4 regions of the Cytobacillus firmus genome follow, and region 2 is predicted to be linked to each of the others. Evidence: a T-box and tRNA genes for the amino acid it is inferred to sense, from the RefSeq annotation. Region 2 holds a T-box; the other regions hold tRNA genes.

Region 1 (7,241 bases), 270 kb from region 2:
TGTAAAGCAGAGTTACACAAATACAAACATAGACAACAAAAAAGCTGCCAACAAATTGTTGACAGCTTTTTTGTATGACCCCTACGGGATTCGAACCCGTGTTACCGCCGTGAAAGGGCGGTGTCTTAACCGCTTGACCAAGGGGCCAATATGGCGGAGAAGGAGGGATTTGAACCCTCGCGCCGGTTACCCGACCTACACCCTTAGCAGGGGCGCCTCTTCAGCCACTTGAGTACTTCCCCATATATGGCTCCGCAGGTAGGATTCGAACCTACGACCGTTCGGTTAACAGCCGAATGCTCTACCACTGAGCTACTGCGGAACAATAAAATAAAATGGTGGGCCTAAATGGACTCGAACCATCGACCTCACGCTTATCAGGCGTGCGCTCTAACCAGCTGAGCTATAGGCCCATTTTGGAGCGGGTGAAGGGAATCGAACCCTCATCATCAGCTTGGAAGGCTGAGGTTTTACCACTAAACTACACCCGCATAAAGTTATGAAATGGTGGCTCAGGACGGAATCGAACCGCCGACACAAGGATTTTCAGTCCTTTGCTCTACCGACTGAGCTACTGAGCCATAAATTCATTTATATTGTAAAAAAATGGCGGTCCGGACGGGACTCGAACCCGCGACCTCCTGCGTGACAGGCAGGCATTCTAACCAACTGAACTACCGGACCAGATTGCGGGGGCAGGATTTGAACCTGCGACCTTCGGGTTATGAGCCCGACGAGCTACCGGACTGCTCCACCCCGCGATAATATTATTAAGAATAAAATATGGAGGAGGAAAGGGGATTCGAACCCCTGCGCGGTTTGACCCGCCTGTCGGTTTTCAAGACCGATCCCTTCAGCCGGACTTGGGTATTCCTCCGAATAATGAAAAGTGGTGGACCTTGTAGGACTCGAACCTACGACCGGACGGTTATGAGCCGTCTGCTCTAACCAGCTGAGCTAAAGGTCCAGCATTGTTTAGTTAAATGGTAGCGGCGGAGGGGATCGAACCCCCGACCTCACGGGTATGAACCGTACGCTCTAGCCAGCTGAGCTACACCGCCAAAATACTAAAATAATTATGGTGGAGCCTAGCGGGATCGAACCGCTGACCTCCTGCGTGCAAAGCAGGCGCTCTCCCAGCTGAGCTAAGGCCCCAAAGATTAATGGTCGGGAAGACAGGATTCGAACCTGCGACCCCTTGGTCCCAAACCAAGTGCTCTACCAAGCTGAGCTACTCCCCGTTAATAATGGCGCGCCCGAGAGGAGTCGAACCCCTAACCTTTTGATCCGTAGTCAAACGCTCTATCCAATTGAGCTACGGGCGCATTATTAAATTCTACTGGTGCCGAGGACCGGAATCGAACCGGTACGGTAGTCACCTACCGCAGGATTTTAAGTCCTGTGCGTCTGCCAGTTCCGCCACCCCGGCAATAAATGGAGCGGAAGACGGGATTCGAACCCGCGACCCCCACCTTGGCAAGGTGATGTTCTACCACTGAACTACTTCCGCATAAAAAATGGTGCGGGTGAAGGGAGTCGAACCCCCACGCCTTGCGGCGCCAGATCCTAAGTCTGGTGCGTCTGCCAATTCCGCCACACCCGCAATATGAAATTAAAAATGGTGAGCCATGAAGGACTCGAACCTTCGACCCTCTGATTAAAAGTCAGATGCTCTACCGACTGAGCTAATGGCTCATATTCTATAAAAAGAATTGAAGTGGTGCCGGCGAGAGGACTTGAACCCCCAACCTACTGATTACAAGTCAGTTGCTCTACCAATTGAGCTACACCGGCAGCTTGTACATTTAAATTAATGGTGGAGGATGACGGGATCGAACCGCCGACCCTCTGCTTGTAAGGCAGATGCTCTCCCAGCTGAGCTAATCCTCCATTATTAATGCCCGGCAGCGTCCTACTCTCACAAGGGGACAGCCCCTAACTACCATCGGCGCTGAGAAGCTTAACTTCCGTGTTCGGTATGGGAACGGGTGTGACCTTCTCGCTATCGCCACCAGACTATTTTTCAAAGACAAGTTTTATTATACCGTCTTTTCAGGATTTTTCAAGAGGAAATTTCATTTTTTCATTCCCTCAAAACTAGATAATGCATGAAGAAGTGTTTGCCGAGTATTCACCAATGACTTGGTTAAGTCCTCGATCGATTAGTATCAGTCAGCTCCACGTGTCGCCACGCTTCCACCTCTGACCTATCAACCTGATCATCTTTCAGGGATCTTACTAGCTTGACGCTATGGGAAATCTCATCTCGAGGGGGGCTTCATGCTTAGATGCTTTCAGCACTTATCCCTTCCGCACATAGCTACCCAGCGATGCCTTTGGCAAGACAACTGGTACACCAGCGGTGCGTCCATCCCGGTCCTCTCGTACTAAGGACAGCTCCTCTCAAATTTCCTGCGCCCACGACGGATAGGGACCGAACTGTCTCACGACGTTCTGAACCCAGCTCGCGTACCGCTTTAATGGGCGAACAGCCCAACCCTTGGGACCGACTACAGCCCCAGGATGCGATGAGCCGACATCGAGGTGCCAAACCTCCCCGTCGATGTGGACTCTTGGGGGAGATAAGCCTGTTATCCCCGGGGTAGCTTTTATCCGTTGAGCGATGGCCCTTCCATGCGGAACCACCGGATCACTAAGCCCGACTTTCGTCCCTGCTCGACTTGTAGGTCTCGCAGTCAAGCTCCCTTGTGCCTTTACACTCTGCGAATGATTTCCAACCATTCTGAGGGAACCTTTGGGCGCCTCCGTTACTTTTTAGGAGGCGACCGCCCCAGTCAAACTGCCCACCTGACACTGTCTCCCGCCCCGATCAGGGGCGCGGGTTAGAATTTCAATACAGCCAGGGTAGTATCCCACCGACGCCTCCACCGAAGCTGGCGCTCCGGCTTCTCAGGCTCCTACCTATCCTGTACAAGCTGTACCAAAATTCAATATCAGGCTACAGTAAAGCTCCACGGGGTCTTTCCGTCCTGTCGCGGGTAACCTGCATCTTCACAGGTACTATAATTTCACCGAGTCTCTCGTTGAGACAGTGCCCAGATCGTTACGCCTTTCGTGCGGGTCGGAACTTACCCGACAAGGAATTTCGCTACCTTAGGACCGTTATAGTTACGGCCGCCGTTTACTGGGGCTTCGATTCAAAGCTTCGCTTGCGCTAACCTCTCCTCTTAACCTTCCAGCACCGGGCAGGCGTCAGCCCCTATACTTCGCCTTGCGGCTTCGCAGAGACCTGTGTTTTTGCTAAACAGTCGCCTGGGCCTATTCACTGCGGCTCATCAGGGCTATTCACCCTAATGAGCACCCCTTCTCCCGAAGTTACGGGGTCATTTTGCCGAGTTCCTTAACGAGAGTTCTCTCGCTCACCTTAGGATTCTCTCCTCGCCTACCTGTGTCGGTTTGCGGTACGGGCACCTTTTCCCTCGCTAGAGGCTTTTCTTGGCAGTGTGGAATCAGGAACTTCGGTACTAAATTTCCCTCGCCGTCACAGCTCAGCCTGTATGGTAACGGGATTTGCCTCGTTACCGGCCTAACTGCTTGGACGCGCTAATCCAGCAGCGCGCTTACCCTATCCTCCTGCGTCCCCCCATTGCTCAAACGGTAAAGAGGTGGTACAGGAATATCAACCTGTTGTCCATCGCCTACGCTTTTCAGCCTCGGCTTAGGTCCCGACTAACCCTGAGCGGACGAGCCTTCCTCAGGAAACCTTAGGCATTCGGTGGATGGGATTCTCACCCATCTTTCGCTACTCATACCGGCATTCTCACTTCTAAGCGCTCCACCAGTCCTTGCGGTCTGGCTTCAACGCCCTTAGAACGCTCTCCTACCACTGACATCGAAAGATGTCAATCCACAGCTTCGGTGATACGTTTAGCCCCGGTACATTTTCGGCGCGGAGTCACTCGACCAGTGAGCTATTACGCACTCTTTAAATGGTGGCTGCTTCTAAGCCAACATCCTGGTTGTCTAAGCAACTCCACATCCTTTTCCACTTAACGTATACTTTGGGACCTTAGCTGGTGGTCTGGGCTGTTTCCCTCTTGACTACGGATCTTATCACTCGCAGTCTGACTCCCATGGATAAGTCTTTGGCATTCGGAGTTTGTCTGAATTCGGTAACCCGATGGGGGCCCCTAGTCCAAACAGTGCTCTACCTCCAAGACTCTTACTACATGAGGCTAGCCCTAAAGCTATTTCGGAGAGAACCAGCTATCTCCAAGTTCGATTGGAATTTCTCCGCTACCCACACCTCATCCCCGCACTTTTCAACGTGCGTGGGTTCGGGCCTCCATCCAGTGTTACCTGGACTTCACCCTGGACATGGGTAGATCACCTGGTTTCGGGTCTACGACCACATACTCATTCGCCCTGTTCAGACTCGCTTTCGCTGCGGCTCCGTCTTATCAACTTAACCTCGCATGTAATCGTAACTCGCCGGTTCATTCTACAAAAGGCACGCTATCACCCATTAACGGGCTCTAACTACTTGTAGGCACACGGTTTCAGGATCTCTTTCACTCCCCTTCCGGGGTGCTTTTCACCTTTCCCTCACGGTACTGGTTCACTATCGGTCACTAGGGAGTATTTAGCCTTGGGAGATGGTCCTCCCTGCTTCCGACGGGATTTCTCGTGTCCCGCCGTACTCAGGATCCACTCTGGAGGGAACGAAGTTTCAACTACAGGGCTTTTACCTTCTCTGGCCGGCCTTTCCAGACCTGTTCATTTACCTCGTTCCTTTGTAACTCCGTATAGAGTGTCCTACAACCCCAGGAGGCAAGCCTCCTGGTTTGGGCTAATCCCGTTTCGCTCGCCGCTACTCAGGGAATCGCGTTTGCTTTCTCTTCCTCCGGGTACTTAGATGTTTCAGTTCCCCGGGTCTGCCTTCCATACCCTATGTATTCAGGTAAGGATCCTATCCCATTACGGATAGGGGGTTTCCCCATTCGGAAATCTCCGGATCAAAGCTTACTTACAGCTCCCCGAAGCATATCGGTGTTAGTACCGTCCTTCATCGGCTCCTAGTGCCAAGGCATTCACCGTGCGCCCTTTCTAACTTAACCGTATTTGACTGGTTCATCGAAGATGAACAGTATCAAAGGTTTTTAACTCTATTTAACATAGAGAGAATTCACTAAAATGGCGATTACTCGGTTATTGCTTCTTCATAATCATTATCTAGTTTTCAAAGAACGAATCTTTCATTGAGAGATTGAACTCTCAAAACTGAACGAACAAAGAACGTCACGTTTCTTGTAAATATTCCTTAGAAAGGAGGTGATCCAGCCGCACCTTCCGATACGGCTACCTTGTTACGACTTCACCCCAATCATCTGTCCCACCTTAGGCGGCTGGCTCCAAAAGGTTACCCCACCGACTTCGGGTGTTACAAACTCTCGTGGTGTGACGGGCGGTGTGTACAAGGCCCGGGAACGTATTCACCGCGGCATGCTGATCCGCGATTACTAGCGATTCCGGCTTCATGCAGGCGAGTTGCAGCCTGCAATCCGAACTGAGAATGGTTTTATGGGATTCGCTTAACCTCGCGGTCTTGCAGCCCTTTGTACCATCCATTGTAGCACGTGTGTAGCCCAGGTCATAAGGGGCATGATGATTTGACGTCATCCCCACCTTCCTCCGGTTTGTCACCGGCAGTCACCTTAGAGTGCCCAACTGAATGCTGGCAACTAAGATCAAGGGTTGCGCTCGTTGCGGGACTTAACCCAACATCTCACGACACGAGCTGACGACAACCATGCACCACCTGTCATCCTGTCCCCCGAAGGGGAACGCCCTATCTCTAGGGTTGTCAGGAGATGTCAAGACCTGGTAAGGTTCTTCGCGTTGCTTCGAATTAAACCACATGCTCCACCGCTTGTGCGGGCCCCCGTCAATTCCTTTGAGTTTCAGCCTTGCGGCCGTACTCCCCAGGCGGAGTGCTTAATGCGTTTGCTGCAGCACTAAAGGGCGGAAACCCTCTAACACTTAGCACTCATCGTTTACGGCGTGGACTACCAGGGTATCTAATCCTGTTTGCTCCCCACGCTTTCGCGCCTCAGCGTCAGTTACAGACCAAAGAGTCGCCTTCGCCACTGGTGTTCCTCCACATCTCTACGCATTTCACCGCTACACGTGGAATTCCACTCTTCTCTTCTGCACTCAAGTTCCCCAGTTTCCAATGACCCTCCCCGGTTGAGCCGGGGGCTTTCACATCAGACTTAAGGAACCGCCTGCGCGCGCTTTACGCCCAATAATTCCGGACAACGCTTGCCACCTACGTATTACCGCGGCTGCTGGCACGTAGTTAGCCGTGGCTTTCTGGTCAGGTACCGTCAAGGTACCGGCAGTTACTCCGGTACTTGTTCTTCCCTGACAACAGAGTTTTACGATCCGAAAACCTTCATCACTCACGCGGCGTTGCTCCGTCAGACTTTCGTCCATTGCGGAAGATTCCCTACTGCTGCCTCCCGTAGGAGTCTGGGCCGTGTCTCAGTCCCAGTGTGGCCGATCACCCTCTCAGGTCGGCTACGCATCGTGGCCTTGGTGAGCCGTTACCTCACCAACTAGCTAATGCGCCGCGGGCCCATCTGTAAGTGATAGCCGAAACCATCTTTCAGCTTTTCCTCATGTGAAGAAAAGAGTTATCCGGTATTAGCCCCGGTTTCCCGGAGTTATCCCAGTCTTACAGGCAGGTTGCCCACGTGTTACTCACCCGTCCGCCGCTGACTTCAGGGAGCAAGCTCCCATCTGTCCGCTCGACTTGCATGTATTAGGCACGCCGCCAGCGTTCGTCCTGAGCCAGGATCAAACTCTCCATATAAGAGTTGATTAAGCTCGTTTTGTCTTTTCAAAAAAGACTAATGATTAAACGTTGACGTTTTGTTCGTTCAGTTTTCAAAGATCAATTTCTCTTGTTATATTTTCCCTTGTCGCCCAGAAGCGACTTTATTAATATAACATGTTACCCGCAAACAAGTCAATATCTTTTTAACAACTTTTTTCTCTTTCAAACTTGCCTTGTTGAGGACAAGAATTAATATACCATGATTCATTAAATGTTTGCAATATAATTTTTCAAAAATGTTTATTTTTATATTTTCGATGCATCTTGTTATTAATCTCTTCTCTATTAGATGATTGATACGGAACCATCCTATTAGAGAATACCTTTAATAAAGCGGCAGAAAATCTAAATAATATGCACCCTGATCTCATTATAGGTGCAT
Region 2 (7,241 bases):
GTATCAGACCTGATTTCCATCTCGTTAGACCCCAATATAACGATTCAGGAAAGCGATCAATATGTAACAATCCAGGGAGCACTGGAACTGGCGGGTGAGTATAGACGCAGCGATGAAGAAGCATCCGAGGAAGAACAAGAGGATTTTGCAGTTACCAAGTTCGTTCAGACAATCGAAGAACGGGGAGAAGGAATTTGTGAATTCAAGCATTATTTTCCTGTCGATATCACCATTCCGAATAATAGAATCCAAAGCATTTACGATATTGACGTTGCGGTAGAGTCCTTCGATTATGTTCTGCCGGAAAGAAGCTGTATGAAGCTGACAGCTAATTTAACCATAACAGGATTATATGGCGATCAGCAGCATGTGCCTGTTCAAGTATGGGAGGAAGAAATTGAACCTGAAACTGAAATTGAACCTGAAATTGAAGAATTAGAGCCTCTGTACAGATCTCCTGAAGCGGTGGAGGAGACAGAGGAAGAAGAGCCGATTCTGCAGGAATGGCCGTCTTATCAGCAGGAAGAACAGGAGCAGGAGGAAGAAAGGGAGGAACGGGCATCCGCTGAGCAGGTATTCGCTGGTGCCGAGGAAGATATACGGGAAGAGGAACAGCTGGAAGAGCAGCCGGAGACAGCTGAGGTATATATCCCATTTGAGGCAGAGGCAAGAAAGCAGCCTGAAACGGAAGAGCAGGAAGTCATCAAACCTGCAGTGCCGGCAGCGCTTGAAGTAACACAAGACCAGCCGCAAGAAGAACAAACGCAAAAAACTGCACCGGAAATATCTTTCTCTTCTCAGCGCAGTGAAGAGGAAACACCGCCAACTGCACAGGAAATTTATCAAATGACGGAAGCATCTGAATCGGATAGCCCCTCTTTTGAAAAGAAACCTGTCCAGGCAGCTGCACAGCAAACCCCTGAGGAAACAGAGGAATCATCATCCTCTTCAGAACAGGAAGCTAAGAAAAAGAAAATCTCCAAAAAGAAAAGCATGTCGTTAACTGAGTTTTTTGCCCGCAAGGAAGAGTCGGAAGAACATGTTAAACTCAAGGTTTGCATTGTGCAGAACGGTGACACAATTGATGCCATTGCTGAAAGGTATGATATACCGGCTCAGCAGCTATTAAGGGTGAATCATCTGGAAATTAATCAGGATATTTATGAAGGGCAAGTGCTGTACATTCCTGTTGCGGTAGCCCATTAAAAGGTTAAAAGGCTGAGCAGGTATTGATAACCCGCTCAGCTATTTTTGTTTGACCAATATATATTTTTTCATTCTGGAAAGTGAGTGGTTAAGGTGGAAGAAAAAAATCGGCTGCAGAAAGTCTCTCCCATTTTAAAACATTATTCATTAGAGCCGCATTTTGTAGAGGATTTTGGGAGAGTTCAGAAGGTTTACAGCAGCAAAGGCGTGTTTGCTTTGAAAAAAATAAAGCCTCAGCGTGGAGCGGACTTTATAAGGCATGTACAAACACTCTTTCAAAAAGGCTATAACAGAATAGTTCCTATTTACCCAACGGTGGACGGGAGATATGCTGTGCTCCATCAGAATGAATTATTTTATTTAATGCCCTGGATGTCCAATGAAGAAAAGGAGGACAGATTTGAGCGGCATCAGCAGATGATTAGGGAATTGGCAAGACTCCACACATTGTCCTCACGGGAAGTTCCTATAAAAAAAGAAGACCGTACTGAACATTACGAAAATACCTTACAGGAATGGGAGAAGGAAAAGGAGTTTTTGGAGGGATTCATCGAGGCCTGCGAACGAAAAGAGTATATGTCTCCTTTTGAGCTAATGTTTTCCCTATACTACCATGATGTCAGCCAGGCACTAAAATTCTCCACAAACAAATTTAAGGATTGGTATGAAAAAACAAAGGAAAGTGAAAAAGCACGTACGGTCATCATTCATGGAAAAGTTTCAACCGAACATTTTTTATACGATGATAGGGGATATGGCTACTTCACAAATTTCGAAAATGCAAGACAGGGATCGCCGCTCCATGATTTGTTGCCGTTTTTATCAAGAACACTGAAAACATATCCAAAAAGATCGGAAGAAAGTGTAGAATGGATATACACATATATGAAGTACTTTCCCTTCAGGGACGACGAGATGCTGCTGTTTCAAAGCTACTTTGCTCATCCGGGTCCGATTATCAAAGCTTGCGAACAATATTATAAAGGGGAAGGAAAGAGAGGAGAGAGAAAGGCGGTTCAGCATCTGCAAAGGCAGTACTGGCTTTTAAAAAATATTGAATATGCTGTTATGAGAATCGATGAGATTGAGAGGCAAAAGCAGGAAGCCAAAGCCGCAGCAGAAGCTCAGACACAGGAAGGAGCCCAAAGCTGAAGAAAGCGGGCTCCTAAACCAATTGAAGATGAAAGGCGATAGCGATCAGGATGAACAGCGAGAGCAGCAGTACATCGAAGGTAGTAGGCAATAATATGGTTCTTATGCCTTGAAACACACAGAACGGGATAATGAATTGTGCACATACATTCCTGAAAGTTCTTAACCAGGGAGGCAGTGTGTATGGATTATATTTTCTTCTCATTTGTGCATACCCCTTTTCCCAATGTTCTTATATATATCCTATGATTCTTTTTTCCGTAAAGTGCCTATTTTCATTTTTCCCTCTATAACATTCACGCACCCGGCAATGAATAAGGGCAGATTAATCAGCACTTCAATGGAGACAGTGAATAATATATAAAAAACTGGGATATCCTTATTGACTATAACAGTCTTTTTTCGGTAGTATATTTTATATATAACTTTATATCGATGCTAAGACAGGGAAGAGTACAATGGCCATTTGCCTTTTAGAGAGGAAAACCAGCAGCTGAAAGGTTATCCAGGCAAAACCGTTGGAAGGTCGCCCCAGAGCATCTTTTGCGAAAGGCTTAAGCCAAGTAGTAAAAGACGGGAAATCCGTTATCTGCATAAGTGTCAATCACTATTTAGAATGTCTTTTGGGGATTTTCTTGAGTGGCTGAAAAAAAGGTGGTACCGCGAAACAAACTCCATTCGTCCTTTTATGGCGAGTGGAGTTTTTTTATTTTTGCTGATTGCTTTTAGAAAGGAAGTATGACATATGGATAACAATGAATTAACAATGCCGACGAAATATGATCCGCTGGCGATTGAAAAAGGAAGATATGACTGGTGGCTGGAAGGGAAGTTCTTTGAGGCAAAAGATGACGAAACGAAGCAGCCGTATACAATTGTAATCCCGCCTCCAAACGTAACAGGAAAGCTTCATCTCGGCCATGCATGGGATACGACGCTGCAGGACATCCTCACCCGAATGAAGCGTATGCAGGGTTACGATGTTTTATGGCTTCCTGGAATGGACCATGCAGGTATCGCCACGCAGGCAAAGGTTGAAGAAAAGCTTCGCAATGATGGAAAAAGCCGCTATGATCTAGGCCGTGAAAAATTTGTGGAAGAAACATGGAAATGGAAAGAGGAATATGCCAGCCATATCCGCCAGCAATGGTCAAAGCTTGGATTAGGGCTTGATTACAGCCGTGAACGCTTCACCCTTGATGAAGGCTTATCAAAAGCTGTTAGAGAGGTTTTCGTTTCACTTTATAATAAAGGCCTGATTTACCGCGGCGAGTACATCATCAACTGGGATCCGTCTACGAAAACAGCCCTTTCTGATATCGAAGTTATATATAAGGATGTTCAAGGTGCTTTCTACCATATGAGATATCCACTGACAGACGGTTCGGGACATATCGAAATTGCCACTACGCGCCCTGAAACGATGCTTGGCGATACAGCTGTAGCAGTACACCCGGAAGATGAGCGTTATAAGCATTTAATCGGCAAGACGGTTAAACTGCCGATTACAGGACGGGAAATTCCGATTGTTGCAGATGATTATGTAGAAATGGATTTCGGGTCAGGTGCAGTAAAAATTACACCGGCTCATGACCCAAATGATTTCGAAATCGGAAACCGCCACAATCTTGAAAGAATCCTTGTAATGAATGAAGACGGCACGATGAACACGAGAGCCGGTAAATACCAGGGTATGGACCGCTTTGAATGCCGCAAGCAGATCGTAAAGGACCTTCAGGAAGAAGGAGTTCTTTTCAAAATTGAAGAGCATATGCATTCTGTGGGCCATTCAGAGCGCAGCGGTGCAGTAGTCGAACCATACCTTTCAACACAATGGTTTGTAAAAATGCAGCCTCTTGCAGATGAAGCCATCGCACTTCAAAATAAAGAGGAAAAAGTGAACTTTGTTCCGGAGCGATTTGAAAAAACGTATCTGCGTTGGATGGAAAATATCCGCGACTGGTGCATTTCACGCCAGCTTTGGTGGGGACACCGCATCCCGGCCTGGTATCACAAGGAGACTGGTGAGGTTTACGTAGGTCATGAAGCTCCTGAAGACAGTGAAAACTGGGAACAGGATAAAGATGTATTAGATACATGGTTCAGTTCTGCATTATGGCCGTTTTCAACGATGGGCTGGCCGGATACTGAATCTGCTGACTTTAAGAGATACTATCCGACAGCAGCTCTTGTAACAGGCTATGACATCATTTTCTTCTGGGTATCACGAATGATCTTCCAAGGTCTCGAATTTACAGGAGAGCGTCCTTTCCAGGATGTATTAATTCATGGACTTGTTCGTGACTCACAGGGACGCAAGATGAGTAAGTCCCTTGGAAATGGCGTTGATCCAATGGATGTAATCGACCAGTATGGTGCCGATTCACTCCGTTATTTCCTTTCTACAGGAAGCTCGCCGGGACAGGATCTTCGTTTCAGTATGGAAAAGGTAGAGGCAACCTGGAACTTTGCCAATAAAATCTGGAATGCATCCCGCTTTGCCTTAATGAATATGGATGGATTAAAATTCGAAGAAATTGATTTAAGCGGTGAAAAGTCTGTTGCTGATAAGTGGATATTAACCCGTTTGAATGAAACAATTGAGACTGTTACAAGATTGTCTGACCGCTATGAGTTTGGAGAGGTTGGCCGAGTGCTTTACAACTTCATCTGGGATGATTTCTGCGACTGGTATATCGAAATGGCGAAGCTTCCCCTTTATGGAGAAGATGAAGCTGCCAAGAAAACGACGCGCTCCATCCTGGCATATGTTCTGGATAACACAATGCGCCTGCTTCATCCATTTATGCCATTCATAACGGAGGAAATTTGGCAGAACCTTCCTCATTCAGGCGAATCCATCACAGTTGCTCAGTGGCCAGCTGTAAACGATGAATACACAGACAACCAGGCTGCAAATGAAATGAAGCTGCTTGTTGAAATCATCCGTTCTGTCCGCAACAGCCGTGCTGAAGTGAACACGCCAATGAGCAAGAAAATTAAAATGATGGTTAGGGCTAAAGACCAGGAAATTCTTACTACACTGGAAAATAACAGTGCCTATATTGAACGCTTCTGTAATCCTGAGGAACTGGTGCTGGCTTTAGAGGTTGAAACACCTGATAAGGCGATGACAGCAGTTGTGACTGGTGCAGAAATTATCCTGCCTCTTGAGGGCTTGATTAATATTGAAGAAGAAGTGGCCAGACTGCAGAAAGAATGGGATAAATTAAATAAAGAAGTAGAACGGGTTCAAAAGAAACTTTCAAATGAAGGCTTTATTAAAAAAGCGCCTGAAAAGGTAATTGAAGAAGAGAAAGCAAAAGAACAAGACTACAGCGAGAAGAGAGCAGCTGTAGAAGCCCGCATTAGAGAGTTAAAAGGAGAATAATTAAAAGTTGCGGAAGGCGGGTCCATATTAAGGATTCGTCTTCCTTCCTGTTATAACGGAGGTGCATATAGATGTTTACTGCTTATGAGGAAGCTCTTGGATGGATTCATTCAAGGCTTAGGCTGGGGATGAAACCTGGTCTGCAGAGAATGGAATGGATGATGGAAAAACTCGGGCATCCGGAGAGAAGGATTAAGTCTGTTCATATTGGCGGAACGAATGGGAAAGGCTCAACAGTCACATTTTTGAGATCAATTCTTCAAGAGGCGGGTTATTCGGTCGGGACGTTTACATCGCCATATTTTGAGAATTTTAATGAACGCATTTCTCTTAACGGAACTCCAATTGGGGATGACGATCTCGTTCAGCTTGCTAATGATATATATCCGCTGGCTGTTGAATTGGAACAGACTGAACTTGGCGGCCCAACTGAGTTTGAAATCATTACCGCCATGGCTTTTCAATATTTTGGTCATATAAGACCAGTGGATCTTGTATTGTTTGAAGTGGGGCTTGGGGGCAGATATGACTCCACTAATATCATCTATCCCGTGTTATCAATCATTACAAGCATCGGGCTCGATCATACAGCCATACTTGGGGATACATATGAGAAAATCGCTTTTGAAAAAGCGGGAATCATTAAACCTGGTATCAGTGTTATTACAGCTGTTAAACAGGAAGAAGCCCTCGCTGTTATTCAAGATAAAGCTTTAGGTTTAAAGTCCCCGATTTATCAGCTGGGAAATGAATTTACTATTTCGGATCATAAATCCCTGGTCCAGGGTGAGTTTTTCTCCCTTGAGACAGTATTTCAGGAGTTCCGTGATCTTGAGACAGGGATGAGCGGGAAACACCAGATTGAAAATGCATCCCTGGCTGTAATGGCAGCAGAGCTATTAAATAAGTTTTATTCGTTCTTAATAGAGGAGAAACACATAAGAGCCGGATTGAAAACAGCCTTCTGGCCCGGCAGATTTGAAATTGTGTCTCATGACCCGCTGGTGGTAATAGATGGGGCACATAATGAAGAAGGGATATCTGCTTTAACTGCTGAGCTGGAGAAGCGTTTTGGAGATCGAAGCAAAAAGATTATATTTGCTGCGCTGGCTGATAAAAAGCTTGATAAAATGATCAATAAGCTTGACTCTGCTGCAGACTCCATCACCTTTACAGAATTTCACTTTCCGAGAGCAGCATCAGCTGAAGATTTATATAATCTCAGTGACAACAGCAGGAAACAATTTCACACAGATTGGAAAGAGCTATTGAAGACTGAAGTGTGCGAATCAGGAAAAAACAGTGTCCTTGTCATAACCGGATCCCTTTACTTCCTGTCAGAAGTGAAGCCAGTTCTTTTGAAACTTTTGGAAAACAAACAATGAAAATATGACAAAAGTTAGAAAATTTGATAAAATATTTTTATTATCAGACTATTTTCCTGAATAAATTGGAGGAGGGGAAAAAAGATAGTTAGTTCACGAGCCAAGAA
Region 3 (7,241 bases), 1.6 Mb from region 2:
CGACTCTTTGGTCTGTAACTGACGCTGAGGCGCGAAAGCGTGGGGAGCAAACAGGATTAGATACCCTGGTAGTCCACGCCGTAAACGATGAGTGCTAAGTGTTAGAGGGTTTCCGCCCTTTAGTGCTGCAGCAAACGCATTAAGCACTCCGCCTGGGGAGTACGGCCGCAAGGCTGAAACTCAAAGGAATTGACGGGGGCCCGCACAAGCGGTGGAGCATGTGGTTTAATTCGAAGCAACGCGAAGAACCTTACCAGGTCTTGACATCTCCTGACAACCCTAGAGATAGGGCGTTCCCCTTCGGGGGACAGGATGACAGGTGGTGCATGGTTGTCGTCAGCTCGTGTCGTGAGATGTTGGGTTAAGTCCCGCAACGAGCGCAACCCTTGATCTTAGTTGCCAGCATTCAGTTGGGCACTCTAAGGTGACTGCCGGTGACAAACCGGAGGAAGGTGGGGATGACGTCAAATCATCATGCCCCTTATGACCTGGGCTACACACGTGCTACAATGGATGGTACAAAGGGCTGCGAGACCGCGAGGTTAAGCGAATCCCATAAAACCATTCTCAGTTCGGATTGCAGGCTGCAACTCGCCTGCATGAAGCCGGAATCGCTAGTAATCGCGGATCAGCATGCCGCGGTGAATACGTTCCCGGGCCTTGTACACACCGCCCGTCACACCACGAGAGTTTGTAACACCCGAAGTCGGTGGGGTAACCTTTTGGAGCCAGCCGCCTAAGGTGGGACAGATGATTGGGGTGAAGTCGTAACAAGGTAGCCGTATCGGAAGGTGCGGCTGGATCACCTCCTTTCTAAGGAATATTTACAAGAAACGTGACGCTTTCTGCTTTTGTTTAGTTTTGAGGGAACTAATCTCTCAAAATTATCGTTCTTTGAAAACTAGATAATGTTAATGAAGAAGCAATAACCGAGTAATCGCCATCTTAGTAAATTCTCTATGTTAAATAGAGTTAAAAACCTTTGATACTGTTCATCTTCGATGAACCTGTCAAATACGGTTAAGTTAGAAAGGGCGCACGGTGAATGCCTTGGCACTAGGAGCCGATGAAGGACGGTACTAACACCGATATGCTTCGGGGAGCTGTAAGTAAGCTTTGATCCGGAGATTTCCGAATGGGGAAACCCCCTATCCGTAATGGGATAGGATCCTTACCTGAATACATAGGGTATGGAAGGCAGACCCGGGGAACTGAAACATCTAAGTACCCGGAGGAAGAGAAAGCAAACGCGATTCCCTAAGTAGCGGCGAGCGAAACGGGATTAGCCCAAACCAGGAGGCTTGCCTCCTGGGGTTGTAGGACACTCTATACGGAGTTACAAAGGAACGAGGTAAATGAACAGGTCTGGAAAGGCCGGCCAGAGAAGGTAAAAGCCCTGTAGTTGAAACTTCGTTCCCTCCAGAGTGGATCCTGAGTACGGCGGGACACGAGAAATCCCGTCGGAAGCAGGGAGGACCATCTCCCAAGGCTAAATACTCCCTAGTGACCGATAGTGAACCAGTACCGTGAGGGAAAGGTGAAAAGCACCCCGGAAGGGGAGTGAAAGAGATCCTGAAACCGTGTGCCTACAAGTAGTTAGAGCCCGTTAATGGGTGATAGCGTGCCTTTTGTAGAATGAACCGGCGAGTTACGATTACATGCGAGGTTAAGTTGATAAGACGGAGCCGCAGCGAAAGCGAGTCTGAACAGGGCGAATGAGTATGTGGTCGTAGACCCGAAACCAGGTGATCTACCCATGTCCAGGGTGAAGTCCAGGTAACACTGGATGGAGGCCCGAACCCACGCACGTTGAAAAGTGCGGGGATGAGGTGTGGGTAGCGGAGAAATTCCAATCGAACTTGGAGATAGCTGGTTCTCTCCGAAATAGCTTTAGGGCTAGCCTCATGTAGTAAGAGTCTTGGAGGTAGAGCACTGTTTGGACTAGGGGCCCCCATCGGGTTACCGAATTCAGACAAACTCCGAATGCCAAAGACTTATCCATGGGAGTCAGACTGCGAGTGATAAGATCCGTAGTCAAGAGGGAAACAGCCCAGACCACCAGCTAAGGTCCCAAAGTATACGTTAAGTGGAAAAGGATGTGGAGTTGCTTAGACAACCAGGATGTTGGCTTAGAAGCAGCCACCATTTAAAGAGTGCGTAATAGCTCACTGGTCGAGTGACTCCGCGCCGAAAATGTACCGGGGCTAAACGTATCACCGAAGCTGTGGATTGACATCTTCCGATGTCAGTGGTAGGAGAGCGTTCTAAGGGCGTTGAAGCCAGACCGCAAGGACTGGTGGAGCGCTTAGAAGTGAGAATGCCGGTATGAGTAGCGAAAGATGGGTGAGAATCCCATCCACCGAATGCCTAAGGTTTCCTGAGGAAGGCTCGTCCGCTCAGGGTTAGTCGGGACCTAAGCCGAGGCTGAAAAGCGTAGGCGATGGACAACAGGTTGATATTCCTGTACCACCTCTTTACCGTTTGAGCAATGGGGGGACGCAGGAGGATAGGGTAAGCGCGCTGCTGGATTAGCGCGTCCAAGCAGTTAGGCCGGTAACGAGGCAAATCCCGTTACCATACAGGCTGAGCTGTGACGGCGAGGGAAATTTAGTACCGAAGTTCCTGATTCCACACTGCCAAGAAAAGCCTCTAGCGAGGGAAAAGGTGCCCGTACCGCAAACCGACACAGGTAGGCGAGGAGAGAATCCTAAGGTGAGCGAGAGAACTCTCGTTAAGGAACTCGGCAAAATGACCCCGTAACTTCGGGAGAAGGGGTGCTCATTAGGGTGAATAGCCCTGATGAGCCGCAGTGAATAGGCCCAGGCGACTGTTTAGCAAAAACACAGGTCTCTGCGAAGCCGCAAGGCGAAGTATAGGGGCTGACGCCTGCCCGGTGCTGGAAGGTTAAGAGGAGAGGTTAGCGCAAGCGAAGCTTTGAATCGAAGCCCCAGTAAACGGCGGCCGTAACTATAACGGTCCTAAGGTAGCGAAATTCCTTGTCGGGTAAGTTCCGACCCGCACGAAAGGCGTAACGATCTGGGCACTGTCTCAACGAGAGACTCGGTGAAATTATAGTACCTGTGAAGATGCAGGTTACCCGCGACAGGACGGAAAGACCCCGTGGAGCTTTACTGTAGCCTGATATTGAATTTTGGTACAGCTTGTACAGGATAGGTAGGAGCCTGAGAAGCCGGAGCGCCAGCTTCGGTGGAGGCGTCGGTGGGATACTACCCTGGCTGTATTGAAATTCTAACCCGCGCCCCTGATCGGGGCGGGAGACAGTGTCAGGTGGGCAGTTTGACTGGGGCGGTCGCCTCCTAAAAAGTAACGGAGGCGCCCAAAGGTTCCCTCAGAATGGTTGGAAATCATTCGCAGAGTGTAAAGGCACAAGGGAGCTTGACTGCGAGACCTACAAGTCGAGCAGGGACGAAAGTCGGGCTTAGTGATCCGGTGGTTCCGCATGGAAGGGCCATCGCTCAACGGATAAAAGCTACCCCGGGGATAACAGGCTTATCTCCCCCAAGAGTCCACATCGACGGGGAGGTTTGGCACCTCGATGTCGGCTCATCGCATCCTGGGGCTGTAGTCGGTCCCAAGGGTTGGGCTGTTCGCCCATTAAAGCGGTACGCGAGCTGGGTTCAGAACGTCGTGAGACAGTTCGGTCCCTATCCGTCGTGGGCGCAGGAAATTTGAGAGGAGCTGTCCTTAGTACGAGAGGACCGGGATGGACGCACCGCTGGTGTACCAGTTGTCTTGCCAAAGGCATCGCTGGGTAGCTATGTGCGGAAGGGATAAGTGCTGAAAGCATCTAAGCATGAAGCCCCCCTCGAGATGAGATTTCCCATAGCGTCAAGCTAGTAAGATCCCTGAAAGATGATCAGGTTGATAGGTCAGAGGTGGAAGCGTGGCGACATGTGGAGCTGACTGATACTAATCGATCGAGGACTTAACCAAGTCATTGGTAGATTCTCGGCAAATACTTCTTCATGCATTATCTAGTTTTGAGGGAACGAAGTTTCTTCAACCAAATAGTCCGGTGGCGATAGCGAGAAGGTCACACCCGTTCCCATACCGAACACGGAAGTTAAGCTTCTCAGCGCCGATGGTAGTTGGGGGCTGTCCCCCTGTGAGAGTAGGACGCTGCCGGGCAACCCTGATTGGGTAACTTTATTTGGCCCCTTGGTCAAGCGGTTAAGACACCGCCCTTTCACGGCGGTAACACGGGTTCGAATCCCGTAGGGGTCACCATTTGGAGGATTAGCTCAGCTGGGAGAGCATCTGCCTTACAAGCAGAGGGTCGGCGGTTCGATCCCGTCATCCTCCACCATAACTTTAGTACGAGCCATTAGCTCAGTCGGTAGAGCAGATTGCAGCATCAGTGAGATTCTTCACCCGAATAGCAATCTGTGACAAAGCACGCAGTGCTTTGGAACATCTGACCTAGCAGTTTCAGGCTTTAGGCTGCAGAGTTTTAGTACGAGCCATTAGCTCAGTCGGTAGAGCATCTGACTTTTAATCAGAGGGTCGAAGGTTCGAGTCCTTCATGGCTCACCATTTTAATTTCATATTGCGGGTGTGGCGGAATTGGCAGACGCACCAGACTTAGGATCTGGCGCCGCAAGGCGTGGGGGTTCGACTCCCTTCACCCGCACCATTTTAAGCGGAAGTAGTTCAGTGGTAGAACATCACCTTGCCAAGGTGGGGGTCGCGGGTTCGAATCCCGTCTTCCGCTCCATTATTTTGCGCCCGTAGCTCAATTGGATAGAGCGTTTGACTACGGATCAAAAGGTTAGGGGTTCGACTCCTCTCGGGCGCGCCATATTACGGGGAGTAGCTCAGCTTGGTAGAGCACTTGGTTTGGGACCAAGGGGTCGCAGGTTCGAATCCTGTCTTCCCGACCAGCGACACTTCTTTTTCATGGGGCCTTAGCTCAGCTGGGAGAGCGCCTGCTTTGCACGCAGGAGGTCAGCGGTTCGATCCCGCTAGGCTCCACCATAAATATATAATCATTTCGGCGGTGTAGCTCAGCTGGCTAGAGCGTACGGTTCATACCCGTGAGGTCGGGGGTTCGATCCCCTCCGCCGCTACCAATATGATTACCTTTTACTAAATCGGAGGAATACCCAAGTCCGGCTGAAGGGATCGGTCTTGAAAACCGACAGGCGGGTCAAACCGCGCAGGGGTTCGAATCCCCTTTCCTCCTCCATATTTTATTTTAATAAAATTGTCGCGGGGTGGAGCACGACCGAATAATCTGCGAAGGAATTACTTCAGCGCACCGATTGAGCTGCTGCTTGAATAATCTTTCTGAAATCGGGGCGGTACTTCATTGGTTAAACTGCGATGTAATGCTTGATGTGAGCATAGAAAAATCACATAAATAATATTGTCGCGGGGTGGAGCAGTCCGGTAGCTCGTCGGGCTCATAACCCGAAGGTCGCAGGTTCAAATCCTGCCCCCGCAATTTGGTCCGGTAGTTCAGTTGGTTAGAATGCCTGCCTGTCACGCAGGAGGTCGCGGGTTCGAGTCCCGTCCGGACCGCCATTTTTTTACAATATAAATAAATTTATGGCTCAGTAGCTCAGTCGGTAGAGCACGACCGAATAAGCTGCCTTGAAATACTTCAACGTACCGATTGATTAATCGGGACGAAGGACGAAGCCAAATTTTATTTAGGCAAAATAACTTAATATGGCTCAGTAGCTCAGTCGGTAGAGCAAAGGACTGAAAATCCTTGTGTCGGCGGTTCGATTCCGTCCTGAGCCACCATTTTCTTAGTCTTTACAGACTTGGAGGGGTAGCGAAGTGGCTAAACGCGGCGGACTGTAAATCCGCTCCTTCGGGTTCGGCAGTTCGAATCTGCCCCCCTCCACCATTTATATAGGGGTATAGTTTAATGGTAAAACGAAGGTCTCCAAAACCTTTGATGTGGGTTCGATTCCTACTACCCCTGCCAGTAGGATAGTGGCGGTTGTGGCGAAGTGGTTAACGCATCGGATTGTGGCTCCGACACTCGTGGGTTCGATTCCCATCAATCGCCCCATTATTCTTTTTTTGCATTAATTTTGGGCTATAGCCAAGCGGTAAGGCACCGGACTTTGACTCCGTCACTCGCAGGTTCGAATCCTGCTAGCCCAGCCATTTTTAAGGCAGCATAGCCAAGTGGTAAGGCAGAGGTCTGCAAAACCTCCATCCCCGGTTCAAATCCGGGTGTTGCCTCCAAATAAAAGACAGATGGTTATAATAAAATAATTTAAATGCGGGTGTAGTTTAGTGGTAAAACCTCAGCCTTCCAAGCTGATGATGAGGGTTCGATTCCCTTCACCCGCTCCAACACATATGGGCCTATAGCTCAGCTGGTTAGAGCGCACGCCTGATAAGCGTGAGGTCGATGGTTCGAGTCCATTTAGGCCCACCATTATACATACCATTATCAAACTAATTCCAATAGGGATTAGTTTTTTTTGTTTTTAGAAACTTTTTTAACGGCTGTCTCCAAGAGGAACAGGCTATTTTACTGTAAATGCAGATACCGAATGTGGAAGCGAGGAGCTAAGTTGATACTTTGTGAATACTTTGTGAACCGTTATTCTTGCCAGAGCACCATTAGGAGGAAAAAACCCTTGATATTACAGTGTTTTAGCTAAAATTGCCCCCCTTTTGCCTTTGAGGAAATATGAAGAAAGTGTGATTCATTTCACTTTTATGAAAACCCTTCTCAACTATTATGTAGGTAACAAAGTTAAGGAGCTGATGGAAGGTGGAAACACGAAAAGTGGACCAGAGCAGTTCAAAAGAACATAACTCTCTAAAGGGTACGTTCTTTTCAGTTACAGTAGTAGGGCTTGGGATCTTTGTTACTTATTTAATCTTGTACGGCCTGTATATGGCCAGAATATAGGGGGGATAAACAATGATGCATCGTTCTGAAAAGGTATGGCTTATTTTAAGCTTTGGAATGATTATTGGATTCATGTTAATCGCTGGCTACCAGGCATTCGCCTTTGAAATGGGGCCGCCAAGCTATGGAGAGCGAATTGATCCTCAGAAAGTGGATGAAACAGCACCGTTCGATAAGCCAGGAATTAAGAAAATTGGCGATAATGAGTATGAAGTAGTTATGACTCTACAAGTGTTCAGTTTTACTCCGAGTGAGATAGAAGTGCCTGCAGGATCAACAGTTCATTTTACATTGACGTCAAAAGATGTCGTTCACGGGTTCCAGGTTGCCGAAACTAACT
Region 4 (7,241 bases), 1.3 Mb from region 2:
ACACACGTGCTACAATGGATGGTACAAAGGGCTGCAAGACCGCGAGGTTAAGCGAATCCCATAAAACCATTCTCAGTTCGGATTGCAGGCTGCAACTCGCCTGCATGAAGCCGGAATCGCTAGTAATCGCGGATCAGCATGCCGCGGTGAATACGTTCCCGGGCCTTGTACACACCGCCCGTCACACCACGAGAGTTTGTAACACCCGAAGTCGGTGGGGTAACCTTTTGGAGCCAGCCGCCTAAGGTGGGACAGATGATTGGGGTGAAGTCGTAACAAGGTAGCCGTATCGGAAGGTGCGGCTGGATCACCTCCTTTCTAAGGAATATTTACAAGAAACGTGACGTTCTTTGTTCGTTCAGTTTTGAGAGTTCAATCTCTCAATGAAAGATTCGTTCTTTGAAAACTAGATAATGATTATGAAGAAGCAATAACCGAGTAATCGCCATTTTAGTGAATTCTCTCTATGTTAAATAGAGTTAAAAACCTTTGATCTTGTTCATCTTCGATGAACCTGTCAAATACGGTTAAGTTAGAAAGGGCGCACGGTGAATGCCTTGGCACTAGGAGCCGATGAAGGACGGTACTAACACCGATATGCTTCGGGGAGCTGTAAGTAAGCTTTGATCCGGAGATTTCCGAATGGGGAAACCCCCTATCCGTAATGGGATAGGATCCTTATCTGAATACATAGGATATGGAAGGCAGACCCGGGGAACTGAAACATCTAAGTACCCGGAGGAAGAGAAAGCAAACGCGATTCCCTGAGTAGCGGCGAGCGAAACGGGATTAGCCCAAACCAGGAGGCTTGCCTCCTGGGGTTGTAGGACACTCTATACGGAGTTACAAAGGAACGAGGTAAATGAACAGGTCTGGAAAGGCCGGCCAGAGAAGGTAAAAGCCCTGTAGTTGAAACTTCGTTCCCTCCAGAGTGGATCCTGAGTACGGCGGGACACGAGAAATCCCGTCGGAAGCAGGGAGGACCATCTCCCAAGGCTAAATACTCCCTAGTGACCGATAGTGAACCAGTACCGTGAGGGAAAGGTGAAAAGCACCCCGGAAGGGGAGTGAAAGAGATCCTGAAACCGTGTGCCTACAAGTAGTTAGAGCCCGTTAATGGGTGATAGCGTGCCTTTTGTAGAATGAACCGGCGAGTTACGATTACATGCGAGGTTAAGTTGATAAGACGGAGCCGCAGCGAAAGCGAGTCTGAACAGGGCGAATGAGTATGTGGTCGTAGACCCGAAACCAGGTGATCTACCCATGTCCAGGGTGAAGTCCAGGTAACACTGGATGGAGGCCCGAACCCACGCACGTTGAAAAGTGCGGGGATGAGGTGTGGGTAGCGGAGAAATTCCAATCGAACTTGGAGATAGCTGGTTCTCTCCGAAATAGCTTTAGGGCTAGCCTCATGTAGTAAGAGTCTTGGAGGTAGAGCACTGTTTGGACTAGGGGCCCCCATCGGGTTACCGAATTCAGACAAACTCCGAATGCCAAAGACTTATCCATGGGAGTCAGACTGCGAGTGATAAGATCCGTAGTCAAGAGGGAAACAGCCCAGACCACCAGCTAAGGTCCCAAAGTATACGTTAAGTGGAAAAGGATGTGGAGTTGCTTAGACAACCAGGATGTTGGCTTAGAAGCAGCCACCATTTAAAGAGTGCGTAATAGCTCACTGGTCGAGTGACTCCGCGCCGAAAATGTACCGGGGCTAAACGTATCACCGAAGCTGTGGATTGACATCTTCCGATGTCAGTGGTAGGAGAGCGTTCTAAGGGCGTTGAAGCCAGACCGCAAGGACTGGTGGAGCGCTTAGAAGTGAGAATGCCGGTATGAGTAGCGAAAGATGGGTGAGAATCCCATCCACCGAATGCCTAAGGTTTCCTGAGGAAGGCTCGTCCGCTCAGGGTTAGTCGGGACCTAAGCCGAGGCTGAAAAGCGTAGGCGATGGACAACAGGTTGATATTCCTGTACCACCTCTTTACCGTTTGAGCAATGGGGGGACGCAGGAGGATAGGGTAAGCGCGCTGCTGGATTAGCGCGTCCAAGCAGTTAGGCCGGTAACGAGGCAAATCCCGTTACCATACAGGCTGAGCTGTGACGGCGAGGGAAATTTAGTACCGAAGTTCCTGATTCCACACTGCCAAGAAAAGCCTCTAGCGAGGGAAAAGGTGCCCGTACCGCAAACCGACACAGGTAGGCGAGGAGAGAATCCTAAGGTGAGCGAGAGAACTCTCGTTAAGGAACTCGGCAAAATGACCCCGTAACTTCGGGAGAAGGGGTGCTCATTAGGGTGAATAGCCCTGATGAGCCGCAGTGAATAGGCCCAGGCGACTGTTTAGCAAAAACACAGGTCTCTGCGAAGCCGCAAGGCGAAGTATAGGGGCTGACGCCTGCCCGGTGCTGGAAGGTTAAGAGGAGAGGTTAGCGCAAGCGAAGCTTTGAATCGAAGCCCCAGTAAACGGCGGCCGTAACTATAACGGTCCTAAGGTAGCGAAATTCCTTGTCGGGTAAGTTCCGACCCGCACGAAAGGCGTAACGATCTGGGCACTGTCTCAACGAGAGACTCGGTGAAATTATAGTACCTGTGAAGATGCAGGTTACCCGCGACAGGACGGAAAGACCCCGTGGAGCTTTACTGTAGCCTGATATTGAATTTTGGTACAGCTTGTACAGGATAGGTAGGAGCCTGAGAAGCCGGAGCGCCAGCTTCGGTGGAGGCGTCGGTGGGATACTACCCTGGCTGTATTGAAATTCTAACCCGCGCCCCTGATCGGGGCGGGAGACAGTGTCAGGTGGGCAGTTTGACTGGGGCGGTCGCCTCCTAAAAAGTAACGGAGGCGCCCAAAGGTTCCCTCAGAATGGTTGGAAATCATTCGCAGAGTGTAAAGGCACAAGGGAGCTTGACTGCGAGACCTACAAGTCGAGCAGGGACGAAAGTCGGGCTTAGTGATCCGGTGGTTCCGCATGGAAGGGCCATCGCTCAACGGATAAAAGCTACCCCGGGGATAACAGGCTTATCTCCCCCAAGAGTCCACATCGACGGGGAGGTTTGGCACCTCGATGTCGGCTCATCGCATCCTGGGGCTGTAGTCGGTCCCAAGGGTTGGGCTGTTCGCCCATTAAAGCGGTACGCGAGCTGGGTTCAGAACGTCGTGAGACAGTTCGGTCCCTATCCGTCGTGGGCGCAGGAAATTTGAGAGGAGCTGTCCTTAGTACGAGAGGACCGGGATGGACGCACCGCTGGTGTACCAGTTGTCTTGCCAAAGGCATCGCTGGGTAGCTATGTGCGGAAGGGATAAGTGCTGAAAGCATCTAAGCATGAAGCCCCCCTCGAGATGAGATTTCCCATAGCGTCAAGCTAGTAAGATCCCTGAAAGATGATCAGGTTGATAGGTCAGAGGTGGAAGCGTGGCGACATGTGGAGCTGACTGATACTAATCGATCGAGGACTTAACCAAGTCAAATATGGTTATTACTCGGCAAATTCTTCTTCATACATTATCTAGTTTTGAGGGAACGAAAATGAAATTTCCTCTTGAAAAAAACTTCAAAAGAAAGTATAATCATACTTGTCTTTTGAAAATAGTCTGGTGGCGATAGCGAGAAGGTCACACCCGTTCCCATACCGAACACGGAAGTTAAGCTTCTCAGCGCCGATGGTAGTTAGGGGCTGTCCCCTTGTGAGAGTAGGACGTTGCCAGGCTGTTTTATAATACCACTTTTCCGCAGTAGCTCAGTGGTAGAGCATTCGGCTGTTAACCGAACGGTCGCAGGTTCGAATCCTGCCTGCGGAGCCATTTTCATAAAGCCCCTTATGGGAATTATGATCTGCTGCTTCCATAGCTCAGCAGGTAGAGCACTTCCATGGTAAGGAAGAGGTCACCGGTTCGAGCCCGGTTGGAAGCTCTCTTAATGTAGACAACTAGAATACTAGGCCCCTTGGTCAAGCGGTTAAGACACCGCCCTTTCACGGCGGTAACACGGGTTCGAATCCCGTAGGGGTCACCATAATGGAGGATTAGCTCAGCTGGGAGAGCATCTGCCTTACAAGCAGAGGGTCGGCGGTTCGATCCCGTCATCCTCCACCATATTTGCCGGTGTAGCTCAATTGGTAGAGCAACTGACTTGTAATCAGTAGGTTGGGGGTTCAAGTCCTCTCGCCGGCACCATCTGTTTTTCGTAGATGGAGGGGTAGCGAAGTGGCTAAACGCGGCGGACTGTAAATCCGCTCCTTCGGGTTCGGCAGTTCGAATCTGCCCCCCTCCACCACTTATACTTAATAAAAACACAAAAACTGGACAAGCTATGAATGTCCTTTTTATTTTGTAATTATTGGGCTATAGCCAAGCGGTAAGGCACCGGACTTTGACTCCGTCACTCGCAGGTTCGAATCCTGCTAGCCCAGCCATTTTTGCTTTTATAGTATGAGCCATTAGCTCAGTCGGTAGAGGATTTTAAAAGATTGCAGCATCGAAGCATTACATCCCTGAATGGCAAACTTTTAAAATCTGCGACAAAGACCAAAGGGCTTTGAAGCACATCTGCAATTGAAGTTTAGGCAACAGAATCATATTACGAGCCATTAGCTCAGTCGGTAGAGCAGATTGCAGCATCAGTGAGTCACTTCACCCGAATAGCAATCTGTGACAAAACACGCAGTGTTTTGGAACATCTGACTCAGCAGATTCAAACTTTAGGAAACATAACTCATTACGAGCCATTAGCTCAGTCGGTAGAGCATCTGACTTTTAATCAGAGGGTCGAAGGTTCGAGTCCTTCATGGCTCACTTTATAGAAAAACGCAGACCTTGGGAATCGAGTCCTGAAGGTCTTACTTGTAAATACAAATATGCTGCGGAAGTAGTTCAGTGGTAGAACATCACCTTGCCAAGGTGGGGGTCGCGGGTTCGAATCCCGTCTTCCGCTCCAAATGGGGCCTTAGCTCAGCTGGGAGAGCGCCTGCTTTGCACGCAGGAGGTCAGCGGTTCGATCCCGCTAGGCTCCACCAATATACATAATACGTCAATCCTTAAACCGCACTGGTTTAAGGATTTTTTGTTTCATAAATATCAGATCAGCATCTGAAAAATTAGGACTTCCTTCCCCTAAACCCGCATATATATACACGATTTTGTCGAGTTGAGTCATGTGTTTGAAAGCGGTTAAAATATAGATATGAAGGGAAAGGGAGGACTTGTATTATGAATAGACAGAAATTATCGATAATTGGGATGCCGATGGATCTTGGCCAGATGAGACGCGGTGTGGATATGGGGCCAAGTGCGATTCGTTATGCCGGAGTGAATGAACGTTTAAAATGTTTATTTGAAGAAATCCATGATCAGGGCGATATTGCTATCGGCCGCCCGGAGGTCCAAATCGATCCAAATTCAAATCTTCGAAACTTGCACCTTATTGCTGAAAAAACGGAAATGCTTGCAGAAAAAGTTGATCACGCAATAAAAGGCGGTTCTTTTCCATTAGTGCTCGGCGGCGACCATAGCATCGCGATTGGAACCTTGGCAGGGGTATCGAAGCACTATTCGAATCTTGGGGTAATCTGGTATGATGCCCATGGGGATTTAAATACAGCTGAGACATCACCTTCAGGAAACATACATGGCATGCCGCTTGCTGTAAGCCTGGGTATGGGCCATCCGCTTTTAACCAATGTAGGGGGATATGGTCCAAAGGTAAAGCCGGAGAATATTGTCATTATTGGGGCAAGGTCATTGGATGAAGGAGAACGGGAGCTTATTAAGGAAAAAGGCATTAAAGTGTATACCATGCATGAAATTGACCGTCTTGGAATGACAAAGGTTATGGAAGAATCTATTACATATTTAAAAGAAAGAAATACAGATGGTGTTCATCTGTCTCTTGATTTGGATGGGCTGGATCCGCATGATGCACCGGGTGTCGGAACTCCGGTAATTGGCGGCATCAGCTACCGTGAAAGCCACTTGGCCATGGAGATGCTTGCAGAAGCACAAATCATTACATCAGCTGAATTTGTAGAGGTTAATCCCATTTTGGATGACAAGAACAAAACAGCTACTGTCGCAGTCGCACTTATGGGTTCACTATTTGGCGAAAAGCTTCTATAATAAAGGAAAATAAAAATGAGCAGAACATAGACAAGTTCTGCTCATTTTTTTGCTGTGAGTGTATAATATTTATTTAGAAGTTCATCGAGTTTTATGCTGGTATCAACTACCATGTGATCTGTAAAAGATCCGGAAGCTGCTAATTGAATCATTCTTGTCCGGCAATCCTCAATATCTCTCAATAATTCCTTAACACACACCGTAACCAACCCTTTTCGATAAATTTAGTACTTTTATACCCTAAAAGAAAAAAATTAAACCAGAATAAGTAAAAATTTGTTAATATAGAAATTGAATGTTTTTTTAATTAAAACGAAACCTTTTCCGCTATCGATTCGTATTATCGATTAGCCGCACTGGAGCGGAGGTAAAAAAATGGAGACAATCGTAAAGAAGAGGATAAAGCAAGTATTAAAAGGCGACCAGGATGCTTATGCTGAAGTTGTTGAAATATACAAAGATAAAGTTTTTCAGATTTGCTACAGAATGCTGGGAAACAGGCATGAGGCGGAGGATATCGCTCAAGAGGCCTTCTTAAGAGCTTATGTAAATATTGCCAGCTTTAATATTGACTTGAAGTTTTCCACATGGCTCTATCGGATTGCCACTAACCTTTGTATAGACAGAATCAGAAAAAAGAAGCCTGATTATTATCTGGATGCAGAGGTCGCCGGAACGGATGGACTGAACATGTATTCTCAAATCGCTTCAGATGCGAGACTGCCGGAGGAAGATGTAGAAAGCCTGGAACTGCAGGAAACAATCCAAAGAGAAATATCGAAGCTTCCTGAGAAATATCGTTCGGTTATTGTTTTAAAATATATTGAAGAATTATCGCTGAACGAGATCAGTGAAACGCTCGATCTTCCATTGGGAACCGTAAAGACCCGGATTCACCGGGGTCGGGAAGCTCTTAGAAATCAATTAAGATATGTTTAATAAAGAGGGTGAGAACTTTGAAATGTCCAGCAGAAATGGTTGTTTATATGCACGAGTACCTAGATGAAGAGATCTCAGCCGAACATGAGAAGGAATTAAGGGCACATCTGCAAAACTGCGGGGAGTGTCAAACTCATTTCCATGAACTAAAGAAAACGATCGCTTTGGTCCAAAGCACTTCACATATACAGG

Evidence for each region. The T-box of region 2 lies ahead of NAF01_RS19505 (valine--tRNA ligase). A T-box ahead of a tRNA ligase gene usually reads a tRNA of that ligase, here a tRNA-Val.
Region 1: it encodes a tRNA-Val, which carries the amino acid that the T-box ahead of NAF01_RS19505 (valine--tRNA ligase) is inferred to sense. The anticodon was not compared.
Region 3: it encodes a tRNA-Val, which carries the amino acid that the T-box ahead of NAF01_RS19505 (valine--tRNA ligase) is inferred to sense. The anticodon was not compared.
Region 4: it encodes a tRNA-Val, which carries the amino acid that the T-box ahead of NAF01_RS19505 (valine--tRNA ligase) is inferred to sense. The anticodon was not compared.

What each region holds. Positions count from the first base shown of each region.
Region 1 is NZ_CP098323.1:4,106,511-4,113,751, forward strand. Features, by position in the region: tRNA gene NAF01_RS20685 (tRNA-Glu) at 76-147, opposite strand; tRNA gene NAF01_RS20690 (tRNA-Ser) at 152-242, opposite strand; tRNA gene NAF01_RS20695 (tRNA-Asn) at 248-322, opposite strand; tRNA gene NAF01_RS20700 (tRNA-Ile) at 337-413, opposite strand; tRNA gene NAF01_RS20705 (tRNA-Gly) at 418-491, opposite strand; tRNA gene NAF01_RS20710 (tRNA-Phe) at 506-581, opposite strand; tRNA gene NAF01_RS20715 (tRNA-Asp) at 608-684, opposite strand; tRNA gene NAF01_RS20720 (tRNA-Met) at 688-761, opposite strand; tRNA gene NAF01_RS20725 (tRNA-Ser) at 785-877, opposite strand; tRNA gene NAF01_RS20730 (tRNA-Ile) at 891-967, opposite strand; tRNA gene NAF01_RS20735 (tRNA-Met) at 985-1,061, opposite strand; tRNA gene NAF01_RS20740 (tRNA-Ala) at 1,080-1,155, opposite strand; tRNA gene NAF01_RS20745 (tRNA-Pro) at 1,165-1,241, opposite strand; tRNA gene NAF01_RS20750 (tRNA-Arg) at 1,249-1,325, opposite strand; tRNA gene NAF01_RS20755 (tRNA-Leu) at 1,341-1,429, opposite strand; tRNA gene NAF01_RS20760 (tRNA-Gly) at 1,436-1,510, opposite strand; tRNA gene NAF01_RS20765 (tRNA-Leu) at 1,519-1,603, opposite strand; tRNA gene NAF01_RS20770 (tRNA-Lys) at 1,620-1,695, opposite strand; tRNA gene NAF01_RS20775 (tRNA-Thr) at 1,719-1,794, opposite strand; tRNA gene NAF01_RS20780 (tRNA-Val) at 1,815-1,890, opposite strand; rRNA gene rrf (5S ribosomal RNA) at 1,900-2,016, opposite strand; rRNA gene NAF01_RS20790 (23S ribosomal RNA) at 2,143-5,078, opposite strand; rRNA gene NAF01_RS20795 (16S ribosomal RNA) at 5,286-6,835, opposite strand.
Region 2 is NZ_CP098323.1:3,841,394-3,848,634, reverse strand. Features, by position in the region: gene spoVID (stage VI sporulation protein D) at 1-1,206, shown strand, start outside; gene ysxE (spore coat protein YsxE) at 1,300-2,358, shown strand; gene NAF01_RS19510 (hypothetical protein) at 2,372-2,563, opposite strand; T-box leader at 2,790-3,047, shown strand; gene NAF01_RS19505 (valine--tRNA ligase) at 3,104-5,749, shown strand; gene NAF01_RS19500 (bifunctional folylpolyglutamate synthase/dihydrofolate synthase) at 5,821-7,134, shown strand.
Region 3 is NZ_CP098323.1:490,636-497,876, forward strand. Features, by position in the region: rRNA gene NAF01_RS02510 (16S ribosomal RNA) at 1-813, shown strand, start outside; rRNA gene NAF01_RS02515 (23S ribosomal RNA) at 1,019-3,954, shown strand; rRNA gene rrf (5S ribosomal RNA) at 4,033-4,149, shown strand; tRNA gene NAF01_RS02525 (tRNA-Glu) at 4,174-4,248, shown strand; tRNA gene NAF01_RS02530 (tRNA-Val) at 4,252-4,327, shown strand; tRNA gene NAF01_RS02535 (tRNA-Lys) at 4,479-4,554, shown strand; tRNA gene NAF01_RS02540 (tRNA-Leu) at 4,570-4,654, shown strand; tRNA gene NAF01_RS02545 (tRNA-Gly) at 4,661-4,735, shown strand; tRNA gene NAF01_RS02550 (tRNA-Arg) at 4,743-4,819, shown strand; tRNA gene NAF01_RS02555 (tRNA-Pro) at 4,825-4,901, shown strand; tRNA gene NAF01_RS02560 (tRNA-Ala) at 4,920-4,995, shown strand; tRNA gene NAF01_RS02565 (tRNA-Met) at 5,014-5,090, shown strand; tRNA gene NAF01_RS02570 (tRNA-Ser) at 5,114-5,206, shown strand; tRNA gene NAF01_RS02575 (tRNA-Met) at 5,391-5,464, shown strand; tRNA gene NAF01_RS02580 (tRNA-Asp) at 5,468-5,544, shown strand; tRNA gene NAF01_RS02585 (tRNA-Phe) at 5,694-5,769, shown strand; tRNA gene NAF01_RS02590 (tRNA-Tyr) at 5,792-5,875, shown strand; tRNA gene NAF01_RS02595 (tRNA-Trp) at 5,883-5,956, shown strand; tRNA gene NAF01_RS02600 (tRNA-His) at 5,968-6,043, shown strand; tRNA gene NAF01_RS02605 (tRNA-Gln) at 6,067-6,141, shown strand; tRNA gene NAF01_RS02610 (tRNA-Cys) at 6,149-6,222, shown strand; tRNA gene NAF01_RS02615 (tRNA-Gly) at 6,260-6,333, shown strand; tRNA gene NAF01_RS02620 (tRNA-Ile) at 6,342-6,418, shown strand; gene NAF01_RS02625 (cytochrome c oxidase subunit 2A) at 6,761-6,901, shown strand; gene NAF01_RS02630 (cytochrome c oxidase subunit II) at 6,914-7,241, shown strand, end outside.
Region 4 is NZ_CP098323.1:170,260-177,500, forward strand. Features, by position in the region: rRNA gene NAF01_RS00930 (16S ribosomal RNA) at 1-318, shown strand, start outside; rRNA gene NAF01_RS00935 (23S ribosomal RNA) at 526-3,461, shown strand; rRNA gene rrf (5S ribosomal RNA) at 3,590-3,706, shown strand; tRNA gene NAF01_RS00945 (tRNA-Asn) at 3,726-3,800, shown strand; tRNA gene NAF01_RS00950 (tRNA-Thr) at 3,837-3,909, shown strand; tRNA gene NAF01_RS00955 (tRNA-Glu) at 3,937-4,011, shown strand; tRNA gene NAF01_RS00960 (tRNA-Val) at 4,016-4,091, shown strand; tRNA gene NAF01_RS00965 (tRNA-Thr) at 4,097-4,172, shown strand; tRNA gene NAF01_RS00970 (tRNA-Tyr) at 4,189-4,272, shown strand; tRNA gene NAF01_RS00975 (tRNA-Gln) at 4,337-4,411, shown strand; tRNA gene NAF01_RS00980 (tRNA-Lys) at 4,718-4,790, shown strand; tRNA gene NAF01_RS00985 (tRNA-Gly) at 4,858-4,932, shown strand; tRNA gene NAF01_RS00990 (tRNA-Ala) at 4,936-5,011, shown strand; gene rocF (arginase) at 5,205-6,110, shown strand; gene NAF01_RS24910 (aspartyl-phosphate phosphatase Spo0E family protein) at 6,152-6,310, opposite strand; gene sigW (RNA polymerase sigma factor SigW) at 6,486-7,049, shown strand; gene NAF01_RS01005 (anti-sigma factor family protein) at 7,067-7,241, shown strand, end outside.